Regions from separate parts of the Halomonas sp. A3H3 genome, predicted to be linked through region 3. Evidence: predicted binding sites of a transcription regulator. Region 3 holds the regulator's gene; each other region holds the start of a gene.
What was found. Region 3 encodes PhoB, which activates phosphate uptake and scavenging genes when phosphate is short. Its sites were predicted from a motif close to TGTCATANNNNTGTCANA; they were not measured.

Region 1: phnC (phosphonate ABC transporter ATP-binding protein) is a predicted target of PhoB. The motif match lies at 1,876-1,893, and genes of this name have one in related genera.
Region 2: HALA3H3_RS09205 (esterase-like activity of phytase family protein) is a predicted target of PhoB. The motif match lies at 2,336-2,353, and genes of this name have one in related genera.

Annotation. Positions count from the first base shown of each region.
Region 1 is NZ_HG423343.1:3,618,038-3,621,871, forward strand. It holds gene phnE (phosphonate ABC transporter, permease protein PhnE) at 1-66, opposite strand, end outside; gene phnD (phosphate/phosphite/phosphonate ABC transporter substrate-binding protein) at 76-945, opposite strand; gene phnC (phosphonate ABC transporter ATP-binding protein) at 942-1,787, opposite strand; gene HALA3H3_RS16190 (ester cyclase) at 2,038-2,427, opposite strand; gene HALA3H3_RS16195 (zinc ribbon domain-containing protein YjdM) at 2,527-2,862, shown strand; gene HALA3H3_RS16200 (LysR family transcriptional regulator) at 3,095-3,834, shown strand, end outside.
Region 2 is NZ_HG423343.1:2,064,985-2,068,818, reverse strand. It holds gene HALA3H3_RS09225 (Mu transposase C-terminal domain-containing protein) at 1-122, opposite strand, end outside; gene HALA3H3_RS09220 (heteromeric transposase endonuclease subunit TnsA) at 115-795, opposite strand; partial or broken gene HALA3H3_RS09215 (ATP-binding protein) at 937-1,599, shown strand; gene HALA3H3_RS09210 (NADPH-dependent FMN reductase) at 1,622-2,200, opposite strand; gene HALA3H3_RS09205 (esterase-like activity of phytase family protein) at 2,420-3,730, shown strand; gene HALA3H3_RS09200 (DsbA family oxidoreductase) at 3,808-3,834, opposite strand, start outside.
Region 3 is NZ_HG423343.1:1,899,949-1,903,782, reverse strand. It holds gene phoR (phosphate regulon sensor histidine kinase PhoR) at 279-1,565, opposite strand; gene phoB (phosphate regulon transcriptional regulator PhoB) at 1,568-2,257, opposite strand; gene ubiA (4-hydroxybenzoate octaprenyltransferase) at 2,383-3,273, opposite strand; gene HALA3H3_RS08385 (chorismate--pyruvate lyase family protein) at 3,309-3,834, opposite strand, start outside.

The DNA of each region.
Region 1 (3,834 bases), 1.7 Mb from region 3:
TTCGTCCAACACGGCGTCAGGAGAAAGCGATGAAAGGGGTGGCGGCACTGTTTTGGACGGATTCATCATGCCCCCTTACATCTTGCCGAAGTCGAGGTTGAGCAGACTACCCATTTCCCGAATCACATCGTAATCGGCGTCCGTGATAACGGCGAAACCTTCGGCTTTTAGGTTGTCCAGAATCTCTTCATCATCGATGCTGATGAAGGCATCCTGGATCTGCTGCTTGAGTTCAGGGTCCAGGTTGGAACGCATCGCCCAAGGGTACTGAGGGTACTCCCCGCTGTGACCCAACACCCTAACCTGGTTGCGGTCTATCAGGCCGCGGTCCATTACGTGCTCAAAGATCACTTCCGATAGCCCGCCTGCATCCGCATTACCATTGGCCACGTTCACCGCCACGGCATCATGGGAGCCAACGAAATGGGCTTCATAGTCCTCGCCTGCTTCCAGCCCCGCCGATTCAAGCAGCACGGTTTTGGGAATCAGGTGGCTTGACGTAGAGGCACGGTCGCCATAGGCCATTTTCATGCCTTCGATATCCGCATAGGACTCAACGCCGGAATCGACATTGGCAATAATGATGGAGCGATAGGTGGGCTTGCCATCCACAATCATGGCGGCAAAGGGTTCGATCTCACTTTTGCTTCTTGCCATCACATAGGAGAGCGGGCCGAAGTAGGCGAGGTCGATGCGACCAAAGCGCATGGCTTCGATCATGGAGGAGTAATCCGTGGTGACGATTAACTCAATTTCTTTCCCAAGGGTACTTTCAAGATACTCTTTCAATGGCTGGTTGCGTTTGATCAGTTCAGAAGCGTTTTCATCGGGGAGTAGCGCGACTTTTAATAGATCCGGATTTGGATCAGGGTCCGCCGCCAAGGCCGGCATGGCGATTCCAAACATAAGACAGATGGCAAAGAAAAAGCTGAATAGCGGTTTCATTGGGCAATCTCCAGTTTTATCGGGGAGGGAGTGGTGGTTTGAGGGTTGGGTTCGGTGGTCTCAGCGGCGTCGGTCACAGCTCCGCGCGTGCCGTGGTAGATCTCGTTCAGGTGGCGTTGCTGTAACTGTGAGGGGGCCGCATCGAAAACGATTTGGGCATTCGCTAACCCGATAATGCGGTCAGCAAACCGCTGGGCATACTCCAGCTGGTGCAGTGAAATAATGGCGGTAATACCATCCTCACGGCATATATCTCGCAGTAGCGTTAGCACTCGCTCAGAGGTTGCCGGGTCAAGGCTGGCCACTGGCTCGTCCGCCAATATCATGGCGGGCTGCTGCGCCAAGGCACGCGCAATGCCCACCCGCTGTTGCTGCCCGCCGGAGAGTTGATCGACCCGGGTAAGCGCTTTCTCGGCCATGCCTACGCGGTCCAGGCAGTGCAGAGCAAGCGCCTGTTCCTGCCTGGGTAGCGGAAACAAACTGCGCCAGGTGCTGTGGTAAGCAAGCCGACCGGTCAGCACATTCTGGAGCGCCGTATGGCGTTCAATGAGCTGATGGTGCTGGAAAACCATGGCGGTTTTGCACCGATGGCGGCGTACCGTAGACCGGGTTTCGAGCGCACCTAGCTCGGCCGAGATCACTTTGCCAGTGCTGGGCCGCACCAAGTGGTTGAGAGAACGCAGTAACGTCGATTTACCCGCACCGGAAAGGCCGAGTAGTACCGTAAACTCCCCTTTGTGGAAATCGACGGTGGTGGGGCGGAGTGCGAGGACATTCCCAGGATATGTCACCCCCATTTTCTCGATGCGGAGCATTAAGTCAGAGGATTGAATAGGCTCCATTGGATCACCTTCTGCAATGTATAAGCTCACTTTATTGTGACTTACAATGCAACGGTAGCCCGCCTAAGTGACAAAGCTGTGTCGTTCAGGTGATAAGTTAATGACTATCCAAGGAGCGCAGGTAGCCAGTCAAACGGCTCAGATAACGCTTCTCTAGACCAATATCGTCACAAAACGAGGCCCACCAAGGCTGGGCGTACCGATCCGATATTCTGCTCTATTCGTTTGTTAATGGAGATAACCACAACGTTTAACCAAGCTGAGCCTCAATCGCGGCTTTATCAATGACCGACCAGACCTCCCTAATCTTGCCATCGCTAAACAGGTAGAACGCGTTTTCGCAAAACGTCACGTTTTTGCCATCCACCGCAAGGCCAAGGAAGCTACCTTTGGGTGTGACATCGAATCGCAACCTGCACGCGACATGGGGTGAATCAACGGCCAAAAGCTCAATGTTAAAGTGAAGATCCGGTATCTGCTCGTAATCGGCTTCCAGCATGGCGCGATAACCATCAAGCCCTAGGCGCCTGCCGTTGTGGTGGACATCGTCATGCACGAACTGGTCAAGGTTCGTCCAGTCTTGATTATTGAGGCAGGTGATGTAATCACGGTAGGTTGCTTCCAGGTCACGTTTGTTCATCCTGGTTCTCCTTTCTTGGGCAGGCGTGAAGGCATTCGCCAAGGGTATACAGGCTCAGTATCATAAGCAGCCTAAACCAAACCACAGAAGTCATCATTCATGTCGTGCCCACCTTGCCCCCATTGCCAATCCGAATTCGTCTATCAGGATCAAAGCCTGTTCATCTGCCCCGAATGCGCTCACGAATGGAACCCTTCTGAGGCTGAGGCAGAAGAGACCGTGACGGTAAAAGATGCCCACGGCACCCTGTTAGCGGAAGGCGACAAGGTAACGATGATCAAAGACCTCAAGGTCAAAGGCAGCTCATTGGTACTCAAGGTGGGCACCAAAGCGGTTATCAAGCGGCTCTTGGATAGCAAGAATCACCAACTGGACTGCAAGGTCGACGGCGTCGGCGACATGATGGTGACCGCCCACTTTGTGAAAAAAGCTTGAATAAGACCCCGGAATTCTTCGATTCACCACACGACGCAGTAAGCTGAGGCTCACCCACCATCACCACTTCACTCAGCGTTTAAGCGAAGCGTGTTTTCGGGTATCTGGTTCTAGGGCAACAAAATCAGCTCTAAGGCCTTTGACAGCGGGTTGGAAAGTATTCAAAAGCGCTATTTCCTTTCGATTTATTTAGCTAAAGTAAGACTAAAGCTTATCTGCCGGAAGGCCTTCAATGACTGATTTGATAATCCTGAGAGATTTCCTGGCCCTTTGTGAAACCAAGAGTTTTAGCCGCACGGCTGAGCATCGGCATGTTTCGGTTTCAGGCTTGAGTCGTCGTATTCAAGGCCTTGAAGAGTGGGCAGGCACCACGCTGTTTGAGCGGCGTAAAGGGGAGCTAGTGCTGACGGAGGCAGGGCAAAGCCTGCAAATGGTAGCTTCACAAGCGCTTAGCGCTTTTGATCAATTTCGCCGCTCCGTTGCTGATGATATTAACGATCAGAAAAGGCGGATACGATTTTGCTCACCACACATTATGGCTGCGATATTTTTTCCTCACTGGATGCCGCGCTTACAAGAGCAGTTCACACAGGCAAAATTTAGCATTGATGCTAATACATTGCCGGAGTGCCTAGCCACTCTAGATCAGGGAGAGGCCGACTATGTAACGGCACTATTCGATGGTGAACACCTTATTGCAAGGCGTTTGGGAGTAGAGAGTGATAGTTACACTTCAATTGAGCTAGATACCGAGTCTCTCATCCCTGTTAGCGCACCAAATGCCGCAGGTCAGCCACTGTTTAATTTACATGCTGCAGATGGCTCCCCACTCTCATTTTTGAATTATTCCCAAGAGTGCCATTTGGGTTGGTCGCTGAGTGCCATGCTGGTGAATCAAGGTTTGAATTTACAGCAACACCATGATGCTGGTCTTGCTGATAGTTTGCGTCATATGACGTTATCAAGATTGGG
Region 2 (3,834 bases), 170 kb from region 3:
TGGGAAATTCGGTAAACGGTGCCATCTTTCTGAACCTGCTCACCCACCATAATCTGCAAGTGTTGGCGTGTTTGGGCGACGCCGTTATTGGGTTCAGTTGCGCTGCCACGATGGTTATTCATAATCGGGTACCCATACCTCTGATAGAGGACTGAAGGATTGGGCCATATCGCAATCTAACTGCCGAGTCGCCAGTAGATGCCATAAATGCGCAATCCCCTCTGCCCGGTAAATATCGCCCATAAAGTGCCGAGAAAGCAGGTAATCCAAGGTCGCCACCCCCATTTCCCTCACCGTGTTGAGGACTGCCTGGCTTTCGACAGAAGGAAACACCATCCGTTTATAGCGCGCTAGGAAGGTAATGTTGTCCAAGGTCTTATCACGAATGCGGCTTTCATCATGAATGCGAAACGCCCAGCCCTCATTGTTGGCATGCCGTATCGCCGCCTTCCATTTAGGCGACCATTCACGCCAATGTGCTTGCCACTTTTCCCGTGGTTTGACCTCCACCAGGAGAGGTTTTGGGTAATCCCTGTAATGACGGTTACCGAGACGGTAATAAACCAAATAGTCAGGTGTGTAGGTGTAGCGCCTACCGGTCACGGGATGATGAAACGGGATCTCGCACGGCTGGGATATCACACCAAGGACGCTCACATCAAAGTCAGCCTTGATGAGGAAATCACGTTCGAGCGTCGACTCGAACGCAATAGACTCCTCCCCGCGAAAGGCATAGTAGCCAGACACACTTCGTCGGGTAGGGCCGATTTTACGAACGGATGTAGGCAGTGGCATGGGCAGTCGCACCAAATGTTGAATAAAACAAGACCTGTCGCATCAATTGCTATTAATTCTGTCGCACTCAATCCTGTACAGACTACCATAATAGCCCGATATTACGCCCTGAGGGTCGCATCAATTGCTGAAAATGACAGCGGCTCAAAACCCAAACCCGGTGAGATTTCGCTGGCCCACCACGGCGTGCTGTTCTTGGATGAGCTGCCGGAGTTTTCCCGCCATGTGCTAGAGGTACTTCGGCAACCGCTGGAAACCGGCGAGATTCATCTCGCACGCGCCAGTCATGAACGTCGCTACCCTGCTCAATTTCAGTTAGTAGCCGCAATGAATCCCTGCCCCTGCGGCCACTTGGGCGACCCACGCCAGCGCTGTCAGTGTACCGCCAGCCAAATCCAGCGTTATCAAGCACGGCTTTCCGGGCCATTGCTAGACCGTATCGATCTGCAAGTGGAAGTGCCCGCGCTGCCGCCAGAGCAGCTCACCGCACAAACCCAAGGCGAGTCGTCAGAAGCCGTGCGCGAGCGGGTGATGGCCGCCCGAGAACGCCAAATGGCCCGTGGCGCGCTGAATAGCCAGCTAAGCGGCAAAGCCCTGGAAGCCGCCTGCGCGCTTAACGATGAAGAGCGCGCCTGGCTCGCGGGCGTGCTGGAAAAGCTCAAGCTCTCCGCCCGCGCCTATCACCGCGTACTACGTGTAGCCCTGACCCTTGCCGACCTTCAGGGCGAACCCAAACCCACCCAGCCGCATCTAATTGAGGCGATTGGATACCGACAGCTGGATCGGATGCTAAAGGGGGCGTAAGCCCCCGAAAGCCACTGGGCGGTTAGTGCGTGGCGGCCAGTGAATCCACTAGGCGCTGACACAGCGCATCCAGCTTCTGCCCCGTGGTTTCATCGTGTAACGCGCCACTATCATTGAAAGCGCTGCCCGCTTTCGCCAGCGACAATGGCTGTGGCAGCACGACCAACCCCAGATTGGCTAACAGTTGCTGACCAAGCGGTAGCGCACGGATGCCACCTAGCCCACCAGGGGAAGCCGCCACCAGCGCTGCCCACTTACCGGCAAATAACTTGAGCCCCGGCGTATCCTGATAGGGACGTGATAGCCAGTCCAGTGTGTTTTTCAGCAGCGGCGTGATAAAGCCGTTGTACTCCGGCGAAGCGATCATCACCGCTTGGTGATCCGCCAGAATCTCACGCAGCTTCAGCACATTCTCCGGCACGCCCCGGGCTTCAATATCTTCATCAAACAGTGGGCAGGGATAATCTTTTAAATCGATAAAGGTTGCTTCCCCGCCAAGCGCCTCAATACGCTTGGCGGCCAGCTTGGCTAGCTGCTTGTTCAGTGACGCTTCTCGGGCACTGCCTGCAAAGACCAGTACCTTTTTGACCGATGATCCCATTGCCATTTCCTCTTTGAATAATGTATTTGAAAGCCACACCATTTATTAATATTTACGCCCGTTGAGCAAGACGTATTTTACGACTCAGGGCCAGACTCGACGTGAAACCCTGCTGCCATTAAAACGTCTGCACTTTGTCATTCAACTATCACTATTACGGATGAAAATTAGCAAAAGCTGCACCTGCCCTAATTTTTCCTCCGAAATGGTGAAATAGTGATGACAAAGCCGTTACTAGCGACTGCTCTACTCGCCTTTGCGTTTACCAGTGCGGCACACGCCCAGCAGAGTTTTCCCGCCACATTGTCCGGCCATGCCCAGCTACCCGGCAGCACCTTTGTGGCAGCTCCTTCCGGTGCCGCTGAGCACTATAACGTCTCAGGCCGTTTTACTGGCCAAGAGGGCCGCGTTGAGCAGTTGTATACGAACATGCAAGCCACCGGCTTAGCGCTACCCTTCCCCAGCCAGCCTTTGCAGGGTTTTTCAGGTATTCGCTCACTTGGCAATGACCGTTTCCTGGTGTTGACCGATAACGGCTTTGGCTCCAAGGCGAACTCCTCCGACGTCATTCTGATGTTTAACATCATAAAGACTGACTGGGACACTGGGCGCGTCATCATCGAGGAAACCGTTCAACTATCGGATCCCAACCGCAAGGTGCCCTTCCCGATTATGAATGAAGCTACACCTGGTCGTTTTTTAACCGGAGCTGATTTCGATATTGAATCGATACAGCCGGTGGGCGATAGCTACTGGATTGGCGATGAGTTCGGCCCCTGGATTATCCAGGTCAATAATACGGGCGAAGTGCTGCAAGTGCTGGCCACCAATCCTGGTGGGACGCTGATGCGCTCCCCCGACAATGCCTTTGCCCTCACCCCGAACCCTGGCGCGCCTCTCGCTGATGATGTGAGAGTGTTTCGCTCCGGTGGCTACGAGGGCATGGCGCTCTCCGAAGACCAAACAACCCTTTACCCCTTATTGGAAAAGCCAGTCTGGGACAGCAACGCCAACGCCCCGGAAACGATTGATGGCACCCCCGTATTAAGAATGTTCGAGCTCCATACTGAAACCGGCGAATGGGGCGACGCAACCCGCTACTACCCCTTGGAGTCAGCGGATCATGCTATTGGCGATTTCAACCTCATTGGCGGAACTCGCGGCTTAATCATTGAGCGTGATAGCCGCCAAGGCGATCCGCGAGAAGAGTGGGCGGACAACCCTGCCGAGTTCAAACGCATCTATCTCGTCGATCTCAACCGCACAAATGAGCAGGGTGTGCTTGAGAAAATCGCCTATATCGACCTGATGAACATTCAGGATCCAGACGGCATCGCCCCCCGTGGCACGATCAACGACACCTTTAACTTTCCTTTTGTGACCATTGAGAACGTGGATCGTGTCGATGAGAGCACCATCGTGGTCGCCAATGACAACAACTACCCTTTCTCGATTGGCCGCCAGCAAGGCCGCGCCGATGATAATGAGCTAATACTGCTCGATGTAGAGGACTTCCTGAACGCCCAGTAATGTGAGCAAGCGTGGGGCCGGGGCGCTCAATTATGACCCTAGCCTCACGTTAAAACGTCAGCAATCTCTCGACAAATTCAGCCAATATGCTGGCGGACTTCCTG
Region 3 (3,834 bases):
ATGAAGAAAGAAAGGCTTACTGAGAAGCCAGCAATTCCTGCGGTCATCTTCCTTCAATCTGTACTCTGCAGAAGGCATGCCAAAAAACTGAAGAATATAAATAAAAACAACAAAATCAAACTCTTACTTAAAAATAAGTTATGCCAAAAAGGCATCAACTGAGTCACGACACAACGCTTTGAGCTGTGTAAAAATGGCACATGGGTAAAGCTTTACCAACCTTGCATGCCAATATTGCACATTGTTACAAATATTATGCGATGGAATGACTTGCTAAATTAAACAAGACGCGAGGGGGGGAAGGCGCAGCGAAACAACGCACCCTTGCCGGGAAGGGACTCAATTTGTAGTTGCGCATCGTGGCGCAATAGCACGTGCTTAACGATCGCCAAGCCTAAACCTGTGCCGCCAGTCGCAGTGCTGCGCCCCTTATCAACACGGTAAAAGCGTTCTGTTAGTCGGGGAATATGAACGGGATCAATCCCTTCACCGTTATCTTCCACATCGATATAGCCGCCACCAGTAGCGCTAGCTTTCCAGCGCAGGGTGATTTGGCTGCCAGCAGGCGTGTAGCGAACCGCATTAAAGGCAAGGTTAGAGACGGCGCTGCGAATCTCCTGTTCACTGCCTAACAGTCGGGCATCGCTCTCAAGGGCGACGGTAATGGTATGACGTTGATGCGATAGGGCCAGCGCATCATCACAAACGCTTTGCAGTAAAGGCTCGAGTGGCAGTGGATGATGATCTTGGCCGCCCTGGTCAATTTCCAAACGCGAGAGCAGCAATAAATCGTTGACCAGATTCTGCATCCGCTGGGTCTGTTCCTGCATTTGCTGAATACTACGTCCCAAGCGCGGCGGAAGCTGGTCGGAGATATCACTGTAGGTTTCCAAATAGCCGGAGAGAACGGTCAGCGGCGTACGTAACTCATGGGAAACGTTGGCGACAAAGTCGCGCCGCATCTGCTCAAGACGATGCAAGCGGGTGATATCGCGAGCCATCACTAAGCGTTCGTCGTCACCATAGAGGGTAATTTGATACTGCAGGATTCGCCGTTCATCAATCGGTGAGGTGAGCGTTAACGGCTCACTGTAGTTACGCGAATTAAAATAGCTGATAAAGCCCGGGTCGCGCAGCAGGTTGGTAATGTGTTGACCACGATCATGGGCGGTTTGTAGCCCCAGCATGGCGGTGGCGGCGCTGTTCCACCACTCCAAATCACCGTGGCGATCAAGCATGACCACGCTATCACGCATTGCTTCAGACGACTCTTGAATACGTGCCAAAGTAGCCCGCAGACGGCTTTGGGTGATGCGCTGACTTTTTTGATAGCGGTATAAACGATCGAATAGCTCGCCCCACATCCCGCGAGCGGCAGGCGGTTCATCGTTAGGGTGGAGGGTGAGCCACAAATAGAGTTCGCGTAACTGTCGTAAGTGGTAAAACAGGCATCCCGCAAGCCCTGCTGCGAGCCCCAGCCCAGCCGAGCCCAACAGCCAGCCCAAGCAAGTGCCCAGCGTGGCCAGCCACGCTATTCGCCACAGCTCACGACTCCATAAACGCACATTTACACCCGTGCAGAGAAACGGTAACCGGTACCCCGAACCGTTTGGATCAGGTTTTGATGCACGTCACCCAGCGCTTTACGCAAGCGGCGGATATGCACATCGACCGTGCGCTCTTCAACGTAAACATTGCCGCCCCACACTTGGTCAAGCAGCTGGCTACGTGTGTAAGCGCGCTCTTGGTGAGTCATAAAAAACTGCAGCAAACGGTACTCGGTGGGGCCCATTTCCAGCGCTTTGCCGTGGGCACTTACCCGGTGGCTCACCGGATCAAGCAGCAGGCCGTTAATCTCAATCGGGTCTTCAACGCCACGTGGCGTCGCACGGCGCAGCACCGCTTTTAGCCGTGCCACCAATTCCCGGGGTGAAAAAGGCTTGGTGATATAATCATCGGCACCGGCTTCAAGCCCTTGAATTTTATTATCCTCTTCGCCTTTCGCGGTGAGCATAATAATCGGGATTTCAGCGGTGGTTTCTTCACGTTTTAGGCGTCTCGCCAGCTCAATACCGCTAGTGCCGGGCATCATCCAGTCCAGCAGCAGTAAATCGGGTTGGTGGTCGACCACCATGGCATGGGCATCCTGGGCGTTATCCGCTTCGAGCACGCGATAGTCAGCCATTTCCAGCGCTACCGCGATCATCTCGCGAATCGACGCCTCATCATCGACAATCAGAACGGTCTTGGCGGTCATACCAGAGCCTCACGGTGTTCAAAGAAACTAGTTCAAAGAAAAACAGTTCAAAGATAAACAGATCAATGACATGTCAGTGACGATAACACCATGACTTGATGACAATTACATGACAATCGCCTCGATCAGCCAGCCGCAGGCCACCAACTTAGCGCGATACCGGCAAAAATCAGCAGTCCCGACCAGTGATTATTGAGAAACGCCTGGAAGCAGGCATCCCGCTCCTGGTCGCGAATTAAGCGCTGCTGATGCAGAAAAGTCGCTGCCATTGCCGCTAGCCCTAACCAGAAGAAACCACCTAAACCAACCCGCCAGCCTACCCAAGCCAGCAACCCCAGGGTGGCTAGCTGGAGTAAGCCGATAATCAAACGATCCGCATTTCCAAACAGCACGGCCGTCGATTTAATGCCAATTTTTAAATCGTCGTCGCGATCGACCATGGCGTACTGGGTATCGTAGGCCACTGTCCAGCACACATTAGCGCAGAATAGCAGCCATGCTTCCAGCGGCACGTGGCCGAGCACGGCGCCAAAAGCCATCGGAATTGCCCAGGAAAAAGCCGCGCCCAGCACCACCTGAGGAAAGTGGGTATAGCGCTTCATAAACGGATAAATAATCGCCAGCAGCACCCCGCCCAGCGAGAGCAGCACCGTAAACCAGTTGGTCAGTAATACCAGAATAAACGCAGCGGCCACCAGGGCGATAAACAGCAGTTGAGCTTCGGTTTCGCTGATACGGCCCGTCGCTAGCGGACGTTGTTTTGTGCGTTTCACATGCCCATCGAAGTGGCGATCCGCATAGTCATTGACCACGCAGCCCGCAGCGCGCATCACATAAACGCCGGCCACAAAAATCAGCAGCACATTTCGCCCTGGTACACCTTCCGCAGCCACCCATAATGCCCACAGCGTCGGCCACATCAAAAGCCATGTGCCTATCGGCCGATTCAAGCGCATCAGCTGTAAAAAATCTGCCACGCGAGCCCATCCCTTCGGCCGCAACAGTGAACGATCCATGCTTACCTCACGAAGAATAAGATGCAGGCGCTAGCCTAGCGCGAAGGCAGGCCAAGATCATCCGCCATCGCCGTCAAAAAATACTCTTGCACTAATAATGACAGACTGCCGTGCTTACAGCCGTGATAAAAAACAGAGCGCCTTCCCCAGGCACAGCCTTCCTGTATGCCGTTGACGCTAGCAAACTGGGGGGAATGCGTCGTTACTTCCAATGGCCCACGCACTAAACCCGGCTGGCGAAATAGCCAACTACCTAGCGAGCGCTCGCCCAAGCACTCTAGCCGTTGGCCCTTTACCTGTGAGAGCGGGGCGACCGAGCGCGCCACCACCCATGGCGTTCCATCTAAGCACAGCGCCACTTCCCGCAGCCAGGCGTAACGCTTGGCACCAATGCCCAGCGCCTGAGCCTCATCCTGGCGCGGCCAACCAACCCCCTGGCGCAGCAGTCGTACTCGAAACGGCTTCTCGCCACCTGCGACCATTAAGCGGGCGGTTAACGAGTCGGTGGAGGCAACCCACTGCCACCAGGAAGCACTCATCGCCGGGCGCGCCGCATCAATC